3 regions of the Mesorhizobium sp. WSM4848 genome follow, and region 3 is predicted to be linked to each of the others. Evidence: riboswitches for the same ligand, from Rfam matches in the RefSeq annotation. Region 3 holds a riboswitch; each other region holds the start of a gene.
The links. Region 3 has a riboswitch for cobalamin ahead of AC0L16_RS12380 (aromatic ring-hydroxylating oxygenase subunit alpha). Riboswitches for the same ligand answer to the same signal wherever they lie in the genome.

Region 1: it holds a riboswitch for cobalamin, as region 3 does, so the genes downstream of both, metE (5-methyltetrahydropteroyltriglutamate--homocysteine S-methyltransferase) here and AC0L16_RS12380 (aromatic ring-hydroxylating oxygenase subunit alpha) in region 3, are expected to answer to the same signal.
Region 2: it holds a riboswitch for cobalamin, as region 3 does, so the genes downstream of both, AC0L16_RS03590 (DUF1636 family protein) here and AC0L16_RS12380 (aromatic ring-hydroxylating oxygenase subunit alpha) in region 3, are expected to answer to the same signal.

What each region holds. Positions count from the first base shown of each region.
Region 1 is NZ_JBVVPX010000037.1:53,702-58,269, reverse strand. It holds partial or broken gene metE (5-methyltetrahydropteroyltriglutamate--homocysteine S-methyltransferase) at 1-1,522, opposite strand, end outside; cobalamin riboswitch at 1,638-1,838, opposite strand; gene AC0L16_RS27245 (adenosine kinase) at 2,220-3,212, opposite strand; gene metK (methionine adenosyltransferase) at 3,321-4,499, opposite strand; gene AC0L16_RS27235 (serine hydroxymethyltransferase) at 4,553-4,568, opposite strand, start outside.
Region 2 is NZ_JBVVPX010000002.1:251,959-256,526, reverse strand. It holds gene AC0L16_RS03615 (NADH-quinone oxidoreductase subunit D) at 1-78, opposite strand, end outside; gene AC0L16_RS03610 (NADH-quinone oxidoreductase subunit C) at 88-687, opposite strand; gene AC0L16_RS03605 (NuoB/complex I 20 kDa subunit family protein) at 696-1,277, opposite strand; gene AC0L16_RS03600 (NADH-quinone oxidoreductase subunit A) at 1,268-1,633, opposite strand; gene AC0L16_RS03595 (winged helix-turn-helix domain-containing protein) at 1,970-3,181, shown strand; cobalamin riboswitch at 3,211-3,414, shown strand; gene AC0L16_RS03590 (DUF1636 family protein) at 3,453-3,881, shown strand; gene cobW (cobalamin biosynthesis protein CobW) at 3,884-4,568, shown strand, end outside.
Region 3 is NZ_JBVVPX010000010.1:117,012-121,579, reverse strand. It holds gene bglA (beta-galactosidase BglA) at 1-124, shown strand, start outside; gene AC0L16_RS12395 (ABC transporter ATP-binding protein) at 150-1,262, shown strand; gene AC0L16_RS12390 (DUF680 domain-containing protein) at 1,475-1,699, opposite strand; gene AC0L16_RS12385 (DUF680 domain-containing protein) at 1,766-1,969, opposite strand; cobalamin riboswitch at 2,475-2,677, shown strand; gene AC0L16_RS12380 (aromatic ring-hydroxylating oxygenase subunit alpha) at 2,782-4,029, shown strand; gene AC0L16_RS12375 (FAD-binding oxidoreductase) at 4,053-4,568, shown strand, end outside.

The sequences.
Region 1 (4,568 bases), on a different contig from region 3:
TCGTTGCGTTCAAACTCGCCATGTACCAGCACGTCCAACCCGATCTCCTCCTGCCAACGGACCGCCGCCTCGGTCTCCTTCTTCAGGAAGGCCTGGTAGTCGATATAGCTCAGCCGGCCCTTCGCATGGGCGGAGCGCGCCCTGCGCACCTCGGGCGTTGCGGGAAGGACCCGATGGTCGTCGTCGGGAACGGCGGCAGGGCGAGCGTGTCAGCCTGGACTCTCGAGCGCTTGGCAAATGCGCTCTTTCGTTGCTTCATGGCGCCGTCAATGCTGCTAACGCGCCCGTGGACGAGCGGATCATGGACCTTTGTCGACATTGCGCGCGCGGCGGCCGCCTCTTCAGAAGCCTTCAGCGCGCCTGCTACGGCCTCCCTGCCTTCGGACAAGGCTTGGGCCAGCACGAGCAGCTCTTCAGTCTTCTGGGCGGCGAATGCCAGCCACGAACGGACGTCTACATCAAGCGCGGTCTCCATCCGCAGGTCCATCGGCACATGAAGCATCGAGCAGGAAGGCGCAATTTCGACGCGGTCCAGCGGCCAACCGGCAACGACCGGCTTTATGCGGTCGAGAATGGCAGTCAGGTTCGCGCGCAAGACGTTGCGGCCGTCGATCAGGCCAAGTGAGAGCACCAGATCCTTCGGTGCGAGCTGACCAACCGTCTCCAACTGCTCGGGAGCGCGCACGAGGTCGAGATGCAGGCCCGCCAGGCCCAGCGAAAGCGCGGTCTCGAGATTGTCTCCCAGCGGCCCGAAATAGGTAGCCAGCATAATTTTCAACTTGGGCGCGGCTTTCGACAGCTGGCCGTAGGTGAATTCGAAGGCAGCTCGTTCGTTCGGGCTAAGGTCGAGCACAAGCGCCGGCTCATCAATCTGCACCCAGTCGGCCCCCGAGAGCTCCAGCCTCCGCAGGAGTTGCTCGTAGACGGGCAGCAGCCGCGGCAGGAGCGCAATGGGATTGAAACACTGGTCGGGAGACTTCGCCAGCTTGAGGAAGGTGACCGGTCCAAGGATGACCGGGCGTGTATGGATGCCGAGCTCTTTTGCCTCCAGAAAGTGATCGACTGGTTTCGTCGACGAGAGGGCGAATGTCTGATCGTCGCCCAGCTCCGGCACGATGTAGTGGTAGTTCGTGTCGAACCATTTGGTCATTTCCATCGCGGTTACGCGCTGGCCCTGAACTGCATGCCCGTGACTGGCGTGAACGCAACCCGCAGTATCGCCTTGCGTCCCGCGCGCCATCGCGAAATAGATGTCGAGCGGGACCTCGCCGCCCGTCCAGCCGTAACGGGATGGCACGGCGCCGACCATTGCTGCGGTGTCGAGCACATGGTCATAAAGTGAGAAATCGTTCGACGGGATTTTCGACACGCCGCGGTCGTGCTGCTCGCTCCAGCTGGCGGCACGGAGTGCCTTCGCCGTCGACAGAAGGTTGGCAGCAGAAGATTTTCCGGACCAGTAGCTTTCGAGCGCGAATTTCAGTTCTCGCCGGCGACCGATACGCGGCATGCCAAGCGTTGCTATGGGAACTTGCTGGGAGACATTCATTCCATACCCCGATGGTTGCGGCGGGGACAAGGAAGGCGCTAGCAGGCCGGCATAAACGCCGAGCTGCCGCGGCCACCAGACACCCCGCCCGTGGACGTTGTTTACCGTGGCAGGTCTCCTGGCTCGCGGGTCACAGCCTCTGCCCCGTCTTCCCGGGGCAGTTCGCCCCAGTGACATTGATGGGTTTGGCTCGCCGCTTACAGTTGCGGGGGCAGCGCCGGCATTGCACCGGCTTCCCTCTTAGCTCCGCTACGGCAACGCCTTGCGGAGAACCACGACACGCGGACAATCGCAGCAGCCCGCTTTGTGGTCAATGCGGTATAAAGAAATGTTTATGTGTTTATGTGAACCGTTCACCTGCGGCGTGTTCCCAAGTCGCAGGTCGCGGGTAGAGCTGAGCCATTTGCGCCACTCTCCGGGATTGTGCCTCGCCGCTCGGGCAATCTGCCGGTGACACGATCCCGGCTCAAAAACGACTTCGTCAAAAACACGTTTTGGCCATCATGATCGGCGGCAGTACTGGCCGAAGTGCGACAACGTTCCTGAGCCTGCAAAATTGAAATTTGGAGAAAACCGCCATCCTTCACGGACGGGCACGCGACATTTCAATGTGTACGCGCTTGTCTGGACAGCCTCACAAAGGGCGCTGGCAGCACCTCGCTGAAACACCGCCCTACAACAATCCCGCCTGCTCAGCCTCGCGGCGCAAATTCTGCCGCGGCCTGGGGCCGATCTGCTGGATCACCAATCCGGCCGCCAGTGAGCCAAGGTCGCCGCAGGTCTGCAGGTCGCGGCCTTGCGTGTAGCCATGCAGGAAGCCGGCGGCATAGAGATCGCCGGCGCCTGTCGTGTCGACCAGTTCCTTGATTGCGGTCGCCTTGATCACCACCGTTTCGCCGCCGCGCACGATTATCGAACCTTTTTCAGAGCGGGTCACGGCGGCGATGCGGCAATCCTTGCGGATCTGCGCCAGCGCCTCGTCGAATGACGATGTCTGGTAGAGCGACTTGATCTCGTGGCTGTTGGCAAAGACGATGTCGACCATGCCCGAACGCATCAGGTCGAGGAATTCGTCGCGGTAGCGGTCGACGCAGAACGAATCCGACAATGTCATGGAGACTTCGCGGCCTGCCGCGTGCGCCAGCTTCGCCGTCTGCCGGATCGCTTCCTTGGCGCGCGGCGGGTCCCACAGATAGCCTTCGAAATAGGTGACCTTGGCGCCAGAGGCCTTGTCGGCCTCGACATCCTCCGGCCCGAGCTCGACGCAGGCGCCGAGATAGGTGTTCATCGAGCGCTCGCCGTCGGGAGTGACGAAGATCATCGAGCGCGCCGTCGGCGGGTTGCCCTTGAGCGGCCTGGTGTCGAAGGCGACGCCCTGCGCATGGATGTCGTGGGCGTAAATTTCGCCGAGCGTGTCGTTCGAGACCTTGCCGAAGAAGGCGGCGCGACCGCCGAAGCTAGCGACGCCCGCTGCCGTGTTGCCGGCGCTGCCGCCAGAGGCCTCGATCGCCGGGCCCATGCGGCTGTAGAGCAGTTCGGCGCGTTGTGTGTCGATGAGGTTCATCGCGCCCTTGATGATGCCGTTGGTCTCGAGAAATTCCTCGTCGCACTGGGCGATGATGTCGACAATGGCATTGCCGATGCAAAGCACGTCATAATCCGACATCAAAATCTCCGCCAAAAACCCGAGCCGGCTTCTTGCCACGCCGGGGCCGGCCTGTTTTGGCGAGTGTGGAATGGGTCGCCCTATGCCGACGTATCCAATACCCGTGCATCACGCAGCTGCCGGTCCTGCCTCACGCAACAGGTCGTCAGCTCTGTCCGTCTTTTCCCAGGTGAACTCCGGCTCTTCGCGGCCGAAGTGTCCGTATGTCGCGGTCTTGCGGTAAATCGGCCGTAAGAGATCAAGCGCCTTGATGATGCCTTTCGGTCGGAGATCGAAAAGCTCAAGGACGGCGCGCTCGATTCTTTTTTCATCAATCTTTGCGGTTCCGAATGTATTGACGAGGACAGAGACCGGCGCGGCCACACCGATCGCATAAGCAAGCTGAACCTCGCACACCTCCGCAAGTCCGCTGGCAACGACGTTTTTTGCGACGTACCGCGCCGCATAGGCGGCCGACCGATCAACCTTGGACGGGTCCTTGCCCGAAAAGGCACCGCCGCCGTGACGCCCCATGCCGCCGTAGGAATCGACGATGATCTTGCGGCCGGTAAGCCCGCAATCGCCGCGCGGCCCACCGACCACGAACCGGCCTGTTGGATTGACCAGGAACCTTATCCTCGTCGTATCCAGATCGTCGTGAGGCAAGACCGGCCTTATGATCTCCTCAATGACGCCTTCGCGCACCGTGGCTTGTGAGACCTCCTCGTCATGCTGCGTCGACAGGACTATGGTATCAAGCGCTACCGGGCGCAAACCCTCATACCGGACGGAAACTTGAGATTTAACGTCCGGGCGAAGCCAGCCAAGGCGTCCGGTTTGGCGCACCTCTGCCTGTTTTTTTATCAAATCGTGAGCAAGTTGGATTGGCAACGGCATCAACGTTTCGGTCTCGTTGCACGCGTACCCGAACATGAGGCCCTGATCCCCCGCTCCCTGCTCGAGATCCTGCCCTCGTCCCTCGTCGACGCCCTGGCTGATGTCAGGCGACTGCTCGGTCAAGGCCAAGATCAGGGCGCAACGCCGGCCGTCAAAGCCGATCGCATCGTCGTCATATCCAATGTCCAAAATGATATCGCGGGCAACTTGGCTGTAGTCGATATGCGCGGGACTGGTGATCTCGCCAGCCAGAACGACCATCCCTGACTTCACCAACGCTTCACAAGCGACACGAGCCTTAGGATCCTTGCGAAGGATCGCATCGAGGACGCCATCTGAGATATTGTCGGCCATCTTGTCGGGATGTCCCGCGCCGACGGATTCGGAAGAGAACACGAATTGTCTGGTCATGAAATGTCCTCGCTTCAAACGTTGGAATTGATGTGACAGTTGATCCGGCCGCCTTACCTGTCGGAGATG
Region 2 (4,568 bases), on a different contig from region 3:
AAGACGCAAAACGCCATGGGCAGCAGGGTGCTGAGGCCCAAAGTTGATATTGAAGTTGCGGACGGAAGTTTCAGCCATTCTGGCGTCTCAATTCGTCTTGGCTTTTTCGTCGCCTGGAAGGACGTAATCCGTCCCCTCCCAAGGGCTGAGAAAATCGAAATTGCGGAATTCCTGCTTGAGCTCGACCGGCTCGTAGATGACCCGCTTGGCCTCGTCGTCGTAGCGCACCTCGACGAAACCGGTCAGCGGGAAATCCTTGCGCAGCGGATGACCCTCGAAGCCGTAATCGGTCAGAATCCGCCTGAGATCGGGATGACCCGAGAACAGCACGCCATAGAGATCGTAGGTTTCGCGTTCGAACCAGTCAGCGCCCGGAAACACACTGGTGATCGATGGCACCACCGTCTCTTCGTCCGCCTGCACCTTGAGCCGGATGCGAACATTCTGCTTCGGCGACAGCAGGTGATAGACAACGTCGAAGCGCTTGGCCCGCGATGGATAATCGGCGCCGCAGACGTCGATGATCGAGATGAACTGGCATTTTGGATCGTCGCGCAGGAAGCTCACCACCTCGATCAGATCCTGCGGCTCGACCGAGATGGTGAGTTCGCCATAGGCAAACACCGCATCTCCGATCCGGCCGCTCAGCTTCTCGCCGAGGTGGGTCGAGAGTTCATTCAGGCTCATCATCCCGCTCACCGCTCGATCGTGCCGGTGCGGCGGATCTTCTTTTGCAACAGAAGGATGCCGTAGAGCAGCGCTTCCGCACTTGGCGGACAGCCAGGCACATAGATGTCGACCGGCACGACGCGATCGCAGCCGCGCACCACCGAATAGGAATAGTGGTAATAGCCGCCGCCATTGGCGCAGGAGCCCATCGAGATGACGTAGCGCGGCTCCGGCATCTGGTCATAAACCTTGCGCAGCGCCGGCGCCATCTTGTTGGTCAGCGTGCCGGCGACGATCATGATGTCCGACTGGCGCGGCGACGCGCGAGGCGCGACACCGAACCTCTCCGAGTCATAGCGCGGCATCGAGGTGTGGATCATCTCGACCGCGCAGCAGGCAAGACCGAAGGTCATGAACATCAGCGAGCCGCTGCGCGCCCAGGTGATCAGCGCCTCGGTCGAGGTGACGAGAAAGCCCTTGTCGGCAAGCTCGTTGTTGATCTCGAGGAAGAAGGGATCATTCGCCCCCACCGGTTTTCCGGTGCTGGGGTCGAGAATGCCTTTTGGCTTCGGCGCGACGAGCGTGCCGGAATTGTCGCTCAATCCCATTCCAGCGCTCCTTTCTTCCATTCATAGGCAAAGCCGATGGTCAGCACCGCCAAAAACACCATCATCGACCAGAAACCGAGCATGCCGATCTGGCCGAAGGACACTGCCCACGGAAACAGGAAAGCCACTTCCAGATCGAAGATGATAAACAGGATCGACACCAGGTAGAAGCGGATGTCGAACTTCATGCGGGCATCATCGAACGAGTTGAAGCCGCATTCATAGGCGGAAAGCTTTTCCGGATCGGGATTGCGGTAGGCCACCAGAAAGGGTGCGGCAAGCAGCGCCAGGCCGACGACAAGCGCCACGCCGATAAACAGGACGATGGGCAGGTACGAACTCAACAATGCGTTCATGCTGCAGCTTTCCGTTGGCGGCCAATCCACTCTGATTACAGCACCGGACCCACTTGCGGAAGCGTGACAGTTTAACCACTGAACCGTTTTAGGAGGCTCTATGCTGCAAGGCGGCGAGGGTTAGCGCAGGGCTTTCGGCGAAGCAAGTCAAACCTTGTTCAAAACATGGGTGCCGGACGGCATATCCGGATAAACTGGTCCGATCCGCTCCTGTTTGATTTCCTTCGCTTTTTACTCCACTTTTCTCTCCTGACATAGATGCCGCCAAAACCCTGCTAGCATGGTGCGGAATCATCGCTCCCACCTTTGGTCGAACGCCGACAGAGTGCCGTCTGCATGAAGGAAAAAATCTCGCTCGCCATGGCCCGGCGCATCGCGCTTGCCGCACAGGGGTTTGCCGATCCTCGCCCCAGCAGCACGCCTGACCGCCGTCATCTGGCCCGTGTGCTTGGCCGCACCGGCCTGCTGCAGATCGATTCCGTCAGCGCGGTGGTGCGTGCCCATTACATGCCGCTCTATTCGCGGCTTGGCCCCTACCCGCTCGCCCTGCTCGACAACGCCGCCGTGACGCGAAAGCGCAAAGTCTTCGAGTATTGGGCGCACGAAGCCTCCTTTCTGCCGGTCGAAACCTATCCGCTGATGCGCTGGCGCATGCAACGGGCCGAGCGCGGCGAGGAAATGTATAACGGGCTGGCCAAGTGGGGCCGCGAGCGCGCCGCCTATATTGAAGACATTTATCGCGAGGTCGTCGAACGCGGTCCGATCGCCGCTTCCGCCCTGGGAGGCCAGAAAGGAGACCAGAAAGGCTCGGGCGGCTGGTGGGGCTGGAGCGACGCCAAGCACGCTTTCGAATGGCTGTTCTGGGCCGGCCGCATCACCACGGCGTCGCGTCGCGGCTTCGAGCGGCTCTATGATCTACCGGAGCGCGTGCTGCCGCCGGCGATACTTGCCCTGCCGGTGCCCTCGCCTGAGGATGCGCACCGCGAATTGCTGCGCATCTCAGCCCGCGCCCACGGCGTCGCGACAGCAGGCGACCTGCGCGACTATTTCCGCCTCTCTCCCGCTGATATCAAGGGCCGCATCGAGGAACTGGTCGACGCCGGTGATCTTTTGCCGGTGACCGTCGAAGGCTTGGGCAAGCCGGCCTATCTTCACAAGGACGCCCGTTTTCCGCGCAAGATCGAGGCGCGCGCCTTGCTCGCTCCGTTCGATCCCGTCGTCTTCGAGCGGGCGCGCACGGAAAGACTGTTCGACTTCCGCTATCGCATCGAGATCTACACCCCTGCCGAAAAGCGCCAATACGGCTATTATGTGCTGCCGTTCCTGCTCGGCGAAAAGATCGTGGCGCGCATCGACCTTAGGGCTGACCGCCCCGCCGGCGTGCTGCGCGTCCATGCCGCCTATGCCGAGCCCGGCGCGCCGCCGCAAACCGCCGCCGAACTTTTTGAGGAATTGAAGCTGATGCAGGGTTGGCTCGGCCTCGAATGCCTCGAGGTGACGCCTGCGGGGGATTTGGGCCAACCGCTTGCCGACATTGCCGCGTCGTAGACGTGCGTTGACACGACTGCCTCCACAAGCCTAAATCCGCTTCAGACGGTCTCCTCTCGGCAAAGGGAGGAGCCAAGAGGGAATGCGGTGCGAAATCTCGATTTCAAATCCGCGGCTGTCCCCGCAACTGTAAGCGACGAGCCAAGGCCGAAAACCACTGGGAAAATCCCGGGAAGGCGGCACCAAGGCGATGATCCGCGAGCCAGGAGACCTGCCGTCTAGGACATAAGAATCCGATCGCCTGGCGGGTTTTCCGGGCAAGGAGCCTGATTTGGAACGCGACAGCAGTTTTTTGGCTGAGACAGCGGATTTATTATCCCGCGATAATGACGCTTTGGCCGGTGTCACCGTGGTCGTCTGCGCCTCCTGCCGTGACGAGACCGGCTCCGACGGCCATCCTCGCGCCGGCGAATTGTTGGCCGAAGACACGCGCCGCGCCGCCTCTGGCGAAAACATCCGTATCCGCACCGTCGAATGCCTTGGCAACTGCAAGCGCCGCCTCAGCGCCGCTATCCTGCGCGACGGCTGCTGGAGCTATGTCTTTGGCGACCTGACCACGACCAGCGGCGCCGATCTCATCACCGGCGCAAAACTCTTCGCCACTTCGACCGACGGCCTCATCCCATGGCGCGGCCGCCCCGATTGCCTGAAGCGCGGCCTCGTTGCCCGCATCCCTCCCCTCGACCTTTTGAAGGATTAGAAATGACCGCTCCAGAGTCGTCCGCTAATTTCTCGCGCGTGCCCTGCACCGTCGTCACCGGCTTCCTCGGCGCCGGCAAGACGACGCTGATCCGCCATCTGCTCGAAAACGCCGGCGGCAAGCGGCTGGCCATCATCGTCAACGAGTTCGGCGACATCGGCATCGACGGCGAGATTCTGAAGGGATGCGGCATCGACACCTGCCCTGAGGAAAACATCGTCGAACTGGCCAATGGCTGCATCTGCTGCACCGTCGCCGACGATTTTGTCCCGGCGCTCGACCAGATCCTGTCGCTGACGCCGAGGGTCGACCATATCCTGATCGAAACCTCCGGGCTGGCCCTGCCCAAGCCGCTGGTCCAGGCCTTCCAGTGGCCGACGGTGAAGAGCCGGGTGACGGTCGACGGCGTCATTGCCGTGGTCGACGGACCGGCGCTGGCCGAAGGCCGTGTTGCCAACGACATGGACGCCCTGCAGGCGCAGCGCGCGCAGGACGAGACGCTCGACCACGACGATCCGGTCGAGGAGGTGTTCGAGGACCAGCTCGCCTGCGCCGACCTGATCATATTGTCGAAGAGCGACCTGATGGACGCCGCCGGCTCGGCCCGCGCCAATGCCGTCATCGGCAAACACGCCGCCCGCGCGGTCACGATCGTGCCGGCCTCACAGGGCAAGGTCGATCCGTCCG
Region 3 (4,568 bases):
GGCCGAAGTCGATCTCGGCGGACGCTCGCTGCAGCCCTTGCCGGGGCACGGGTTTTCGGGACAGACTGACGCCGGTTTTATCCGCCTCGACGGCTACGGCGCCTGGTTCGGGCGTATCGATTGAGTTTGCAATTCACTGGAGGGAACCCATGGCCGATGTCACGCTAAGGCAAGTGAAGAAATCATACGGCAATCTCAACATTCTCCACGGCATCGACCTCGACATAAAGTCGGGCGAGTTCATCGTCTTCGTCGGCCCTTCGGGCTGTGGCAAGTCGACCTTGCTGCGGTCGATCGCCGGGCTTGAGGAAATCACCTCCGGCGAGCTCAAAATCGACGGCGAGGTGGTGAACGACGTGCCGCCGTCGAAGCGCGGCATCGCCATGGTGTTCCAGTCCTATGCGCTCTATCCACACATGACCGTCTACGACAACATGGCGTTCTCGATGAAGATCGGCAAGGAGAGCAAGGCCGAGATCGACAAGCGGGTGCGCCAGGCGGCGGAAATCCTGCAGCTGACCAAATATCTCGACCGGTTGCCCAAGGCGATGTCGGGCGGCCAGCGCCAGCGCGTCGCCATCGGCCGCGCCATCGTGCGCAATCCCAAGGTCTTCCTGTTCGACGAGCCGCTGTCGAACCTCGACGCGGCACTGCGCGTCGCAACCCGCATCGAGATCGCCAAGCTCAAGGAGTCGATGCCTGCTACAACGATGATTTACGTCACCCACGACCAGGTCGAGGCGATGACGCTGGCCGACCGCATCGTGGTGCTCAAGGAGGGCCATATCGAGCAGGTCGGCACGCCGATGGAGCTCTACAAGAAACCCGGCAATCTGTTCGTCGCGCAATTCATCGGCTCGCCGGCCATGAACATCCTGCCGGCGACGATCGACAAATCAGGCAACCCGACCATCGTCAGCCATGTCGGAGGCCGCAAGGCGACGGTGCCGATCGCCACGCCGGCCTCGGCGACGGGCGCTTCGGTGAGCTTCGGCGTGCGGCCGGAGGATCTGATGATCGCCACCGGCGCGGATTATCTTTTCGAGGGAACGGTGGATTATGTCGAGCAGCTCGGCGAGGTCCAGCTCGTCTATGTCGACATCGGCCGCGCCGACCTGCCGCTGGTGACCAAGCTGCCAGGCAACGTGGAGGTCAAGCGCGGCGCTGCGCTGCGGTTGAATGCCGATGCCGGCGACCTGCATATTTTCGATGCCGACGGACATTCATTCACGCTCCACAAAGCGGAAGCAAAGGCAGCCTGAGAGCGGCAGCCGAACTGATGGATGTTTGGTGACCCACAAACGAGAGCGGCGGGCAAAAGCCCGCCGCTCTTGTGCGTTCCGGTCGCTGCCCTGCGGGGCGGACTTCTGTACGTCGCCCGACGAGTTCAGCGCGTGTAGACCGGCGAGCCGTTATTGCGTACCGTAGCACCAGCGCGGCGGGAAAATGCCGCGGCTGCCGTTGGAACGAACTGTTAGTTGTTGCCGAACAGGTTACGGTCGCTGCCGTTGACGGGTTTCTCGTCAGCCGGAACCGGATTCTGCGCCGAAGCCGAATTCCGAATCGAAGCCGTGTACGAGTTGCTATCGACCGCAGCGGCCGGCTGGTTGGCGCCATTCGATCCAAAGTTGTCACTACCGGCAAAAGCGCTGCCGGAGATGGCCACAATGGCGGCGGTGGCAAGAATGATCTTCTTCATTTCTAGTACTCCTGAGTTCCTCAAAGCCCGAGCGGCGGACCGCCACTTTGCTGTTGGGATCGGCTGTTAATTGTTGCCGAAAAGGTTGCGGTCGGAGCCCTGGAGAACGGGCTGCTTTTCAGCGTGAGCCGGCGTCTGGACAGAGGCCGTGTAGGAGCTGTCAACCGCAGCAGTCGGCTGGTTGGCGGCGTTGGACCCATAATGGTCGCTGCCGGCAAAGGCGCTGCCGGTGGCCAGAACGGCGACGGCAGCAAGAGCAATCTTTTTCATTTTAGTACTCCAGTATCTTAGTCTTCCGTCCGTCTAGCGGCGTGTCTTGGGAGGATGCGCGTCGTTCGGACAGCCCCGATGTGGGAAGGCCATTCGGCGGATTCCAATCACGAAGTTGTTCCGTGTGGACCAAGAATCTACACCTTGAAATTGTACCAGAGACATTTACTTCAATGATTTTCTGTTTTCTTTTCAACGATTTATGGCAAGTTAGCCGTTCATGATTTGACGGATTGGCGGACCTGCGTTCACAGCGTGCTGCACGCATTGTCAACAGAAACGAACCGTTCGGTTCGATTTTAGAAGCGACTAATAGTCACTTTTGTAAACTGTTAACCTTCCTGATCTCTGCCGCGGGTCGGATTCGATGTCACGGCAGCCGACAATGGCCTCCGACAAAGTGGGGTTTCAGCCCTGCAGATATAAACCTGCAGGTTTCGCCGGCCGTGTCGCGCCGCATGAATACGATGTCGCTTTCATGCCGGCAGTCAGCCGGCCGTCATGATTAGATCACGCCATCTCAGGTGCCGCTTGGTGACGACGAAGCGGAGAATTGGGAAGCCGGTCAGAACCCGGCGCTGCCCCCGCAACGGTGGTGGAGTTCAAGTCGCAACGGGAGACCACTGGGCCACAAGCCTGGGAAGGTGTCGCGATGAGTCCGCAAGGACACTCCAGAGCCCGGAAACCAGCCCGAGATTTCTAGACTCGACTGATCGCGGTGGGCGGTCAAGAGGTGGATGATGCATGTCGCCGGCGTGCAAGCGGTCCTCCCTCCATCACCACCAGTTCAGTCCTTTACACGAGGACAGGACATGGACGCGCGCAACGACATGCTGAGGCTCTTGCACGGCCGCAGGCAAGGCTATTCGCTCGAGCAGCCCTTCTACACCGATCCAGATTTCTTCAAGCTCGACATGGAGCTGATCTGGTATAGCGACTGGCTGTTCATCGGCCACGATTGCGAGTTGCCGAAACCTGGCAGCTACATCACCGCCCAGATCGGCGACTACCCGCTCGTGCTGGCCCGCGACCAGCAAGGCAAGATCAATGCCTTCCACAATTCCTGCCGCCATCGCGGCAGCCGTGTCTGCAATGCCGACAAGGGCACTGCGGCGAAGCTGGTCTGCCCCTACCACCAGTGGACCTACGAGCTGGACGGCCGGCTCTTGTTTGCTCGCCATATGGCGGACGGCTTCGACAAGAGCCAGTTCGGCCTGAAGCCGGTGGCTTGCGAAAGCGTTGGCGGCTACATCTTCATCTGCCTGGCCAACGAGCCGGCGGACTTCGCGCCGATGCGCGCCATGATCGAGCCTTACCTCCTGCCGCACCGGCTGCGCGAGGCAAAAATCGCCTTCGAATCGACCATCGTCGAGAAGGGCAACTGGAAGCTCGTCTGGGAGAATAACCGCGAGTGCTACCATTGCGCCGGCAACCATCCGGAACTCTGCAAGACATTCCCGGAAGCGCCGACCGTCACCGGCGTGCAGGGCGCCGACAGCGATCCGGAGATGCTCGCCCACTGGGCGAAATGCGAGGCGGCGGGCTTGCCGAGCAAATTCCGCATCGATCCGGCCGGGCAGTATCGCGCCACCCGCGCGCCGCTGCTGCGCGACGCCGTCAGCTATACGATGACGGGCAGACGCGCGGTGAAGAAGGACCTTTCCGACAGCGTTTCGACCGACCGTATCGGCTCGCTGCTGCTCTATCACTATCCGACGACCTGGAACCACATCCTCGGCGATCATGCCGTCACCTTCCGCGTGCTGCCGATCAGCGCCACGGAAACGGCCGTCACCACCAAATGGCTTGTCCATAAGGACGCGGTCGAAGGCGTCGACTACGACCTCGCCGAGCTTACCCATGTCTGGACCGAAACCAACGATCAGGACCGTCGCATCGTTGAGGAAAACGCCTTCGGCATCCTGTCGCCGGCCTATGAGCCCGGCCCCTATTCGGAACTGCATGAGGGCGGCGTCATCCAGTTCGTCGAATGGTACGCCTCCTTCATCGGGCCGCGCCTTGCCGAGGCTGGGCGGCCGGCGCTGCGCAGCGTCGCCTGAGCGAGGTCAAGGGGATGAATGCAATGACGGACCTTGGCCTCTATCGCCATCTCGACGAGATGGCGCCCTGGAACGACAGGCTCCAGGTGCTGGAAGTCATCGGCGTCAGCGACGAGGCGCCTGAGGTGAAGACCTTCACCTTCCGCTCCGACAACCAGACCTGGTTCCGTTACAGACCGGGGCAGTTCGTGACGCTGGAACTGCCGACCACCGAGGGCCCGTTGATGCGGACCTATACGCTGTCGTCCTCGCCGTCGCGGCCGTTCTCGATCGCGGTGACGGTGAAAGCGCAGACCGGCAGCCTCGGCACACGCTGGATGTTCGACAATCTGAAGCCCGGCGTTCACGTGAAGGCCTATGGGCCGGCGGGCGACTTTTCGCTGCACAGCCATCCCGCGGCCAGGTATCTGTTCATTTCGGCTGGCTCCGGCGTGACGCCGATGATGTCGATGCTGCGCTGGCTGAACGACTGCGCGCCATGGACAGATGTCGGCTTCGTCAACTGCGCGCGCAAGCCCGAGGAGATCATCTTCCGCAAG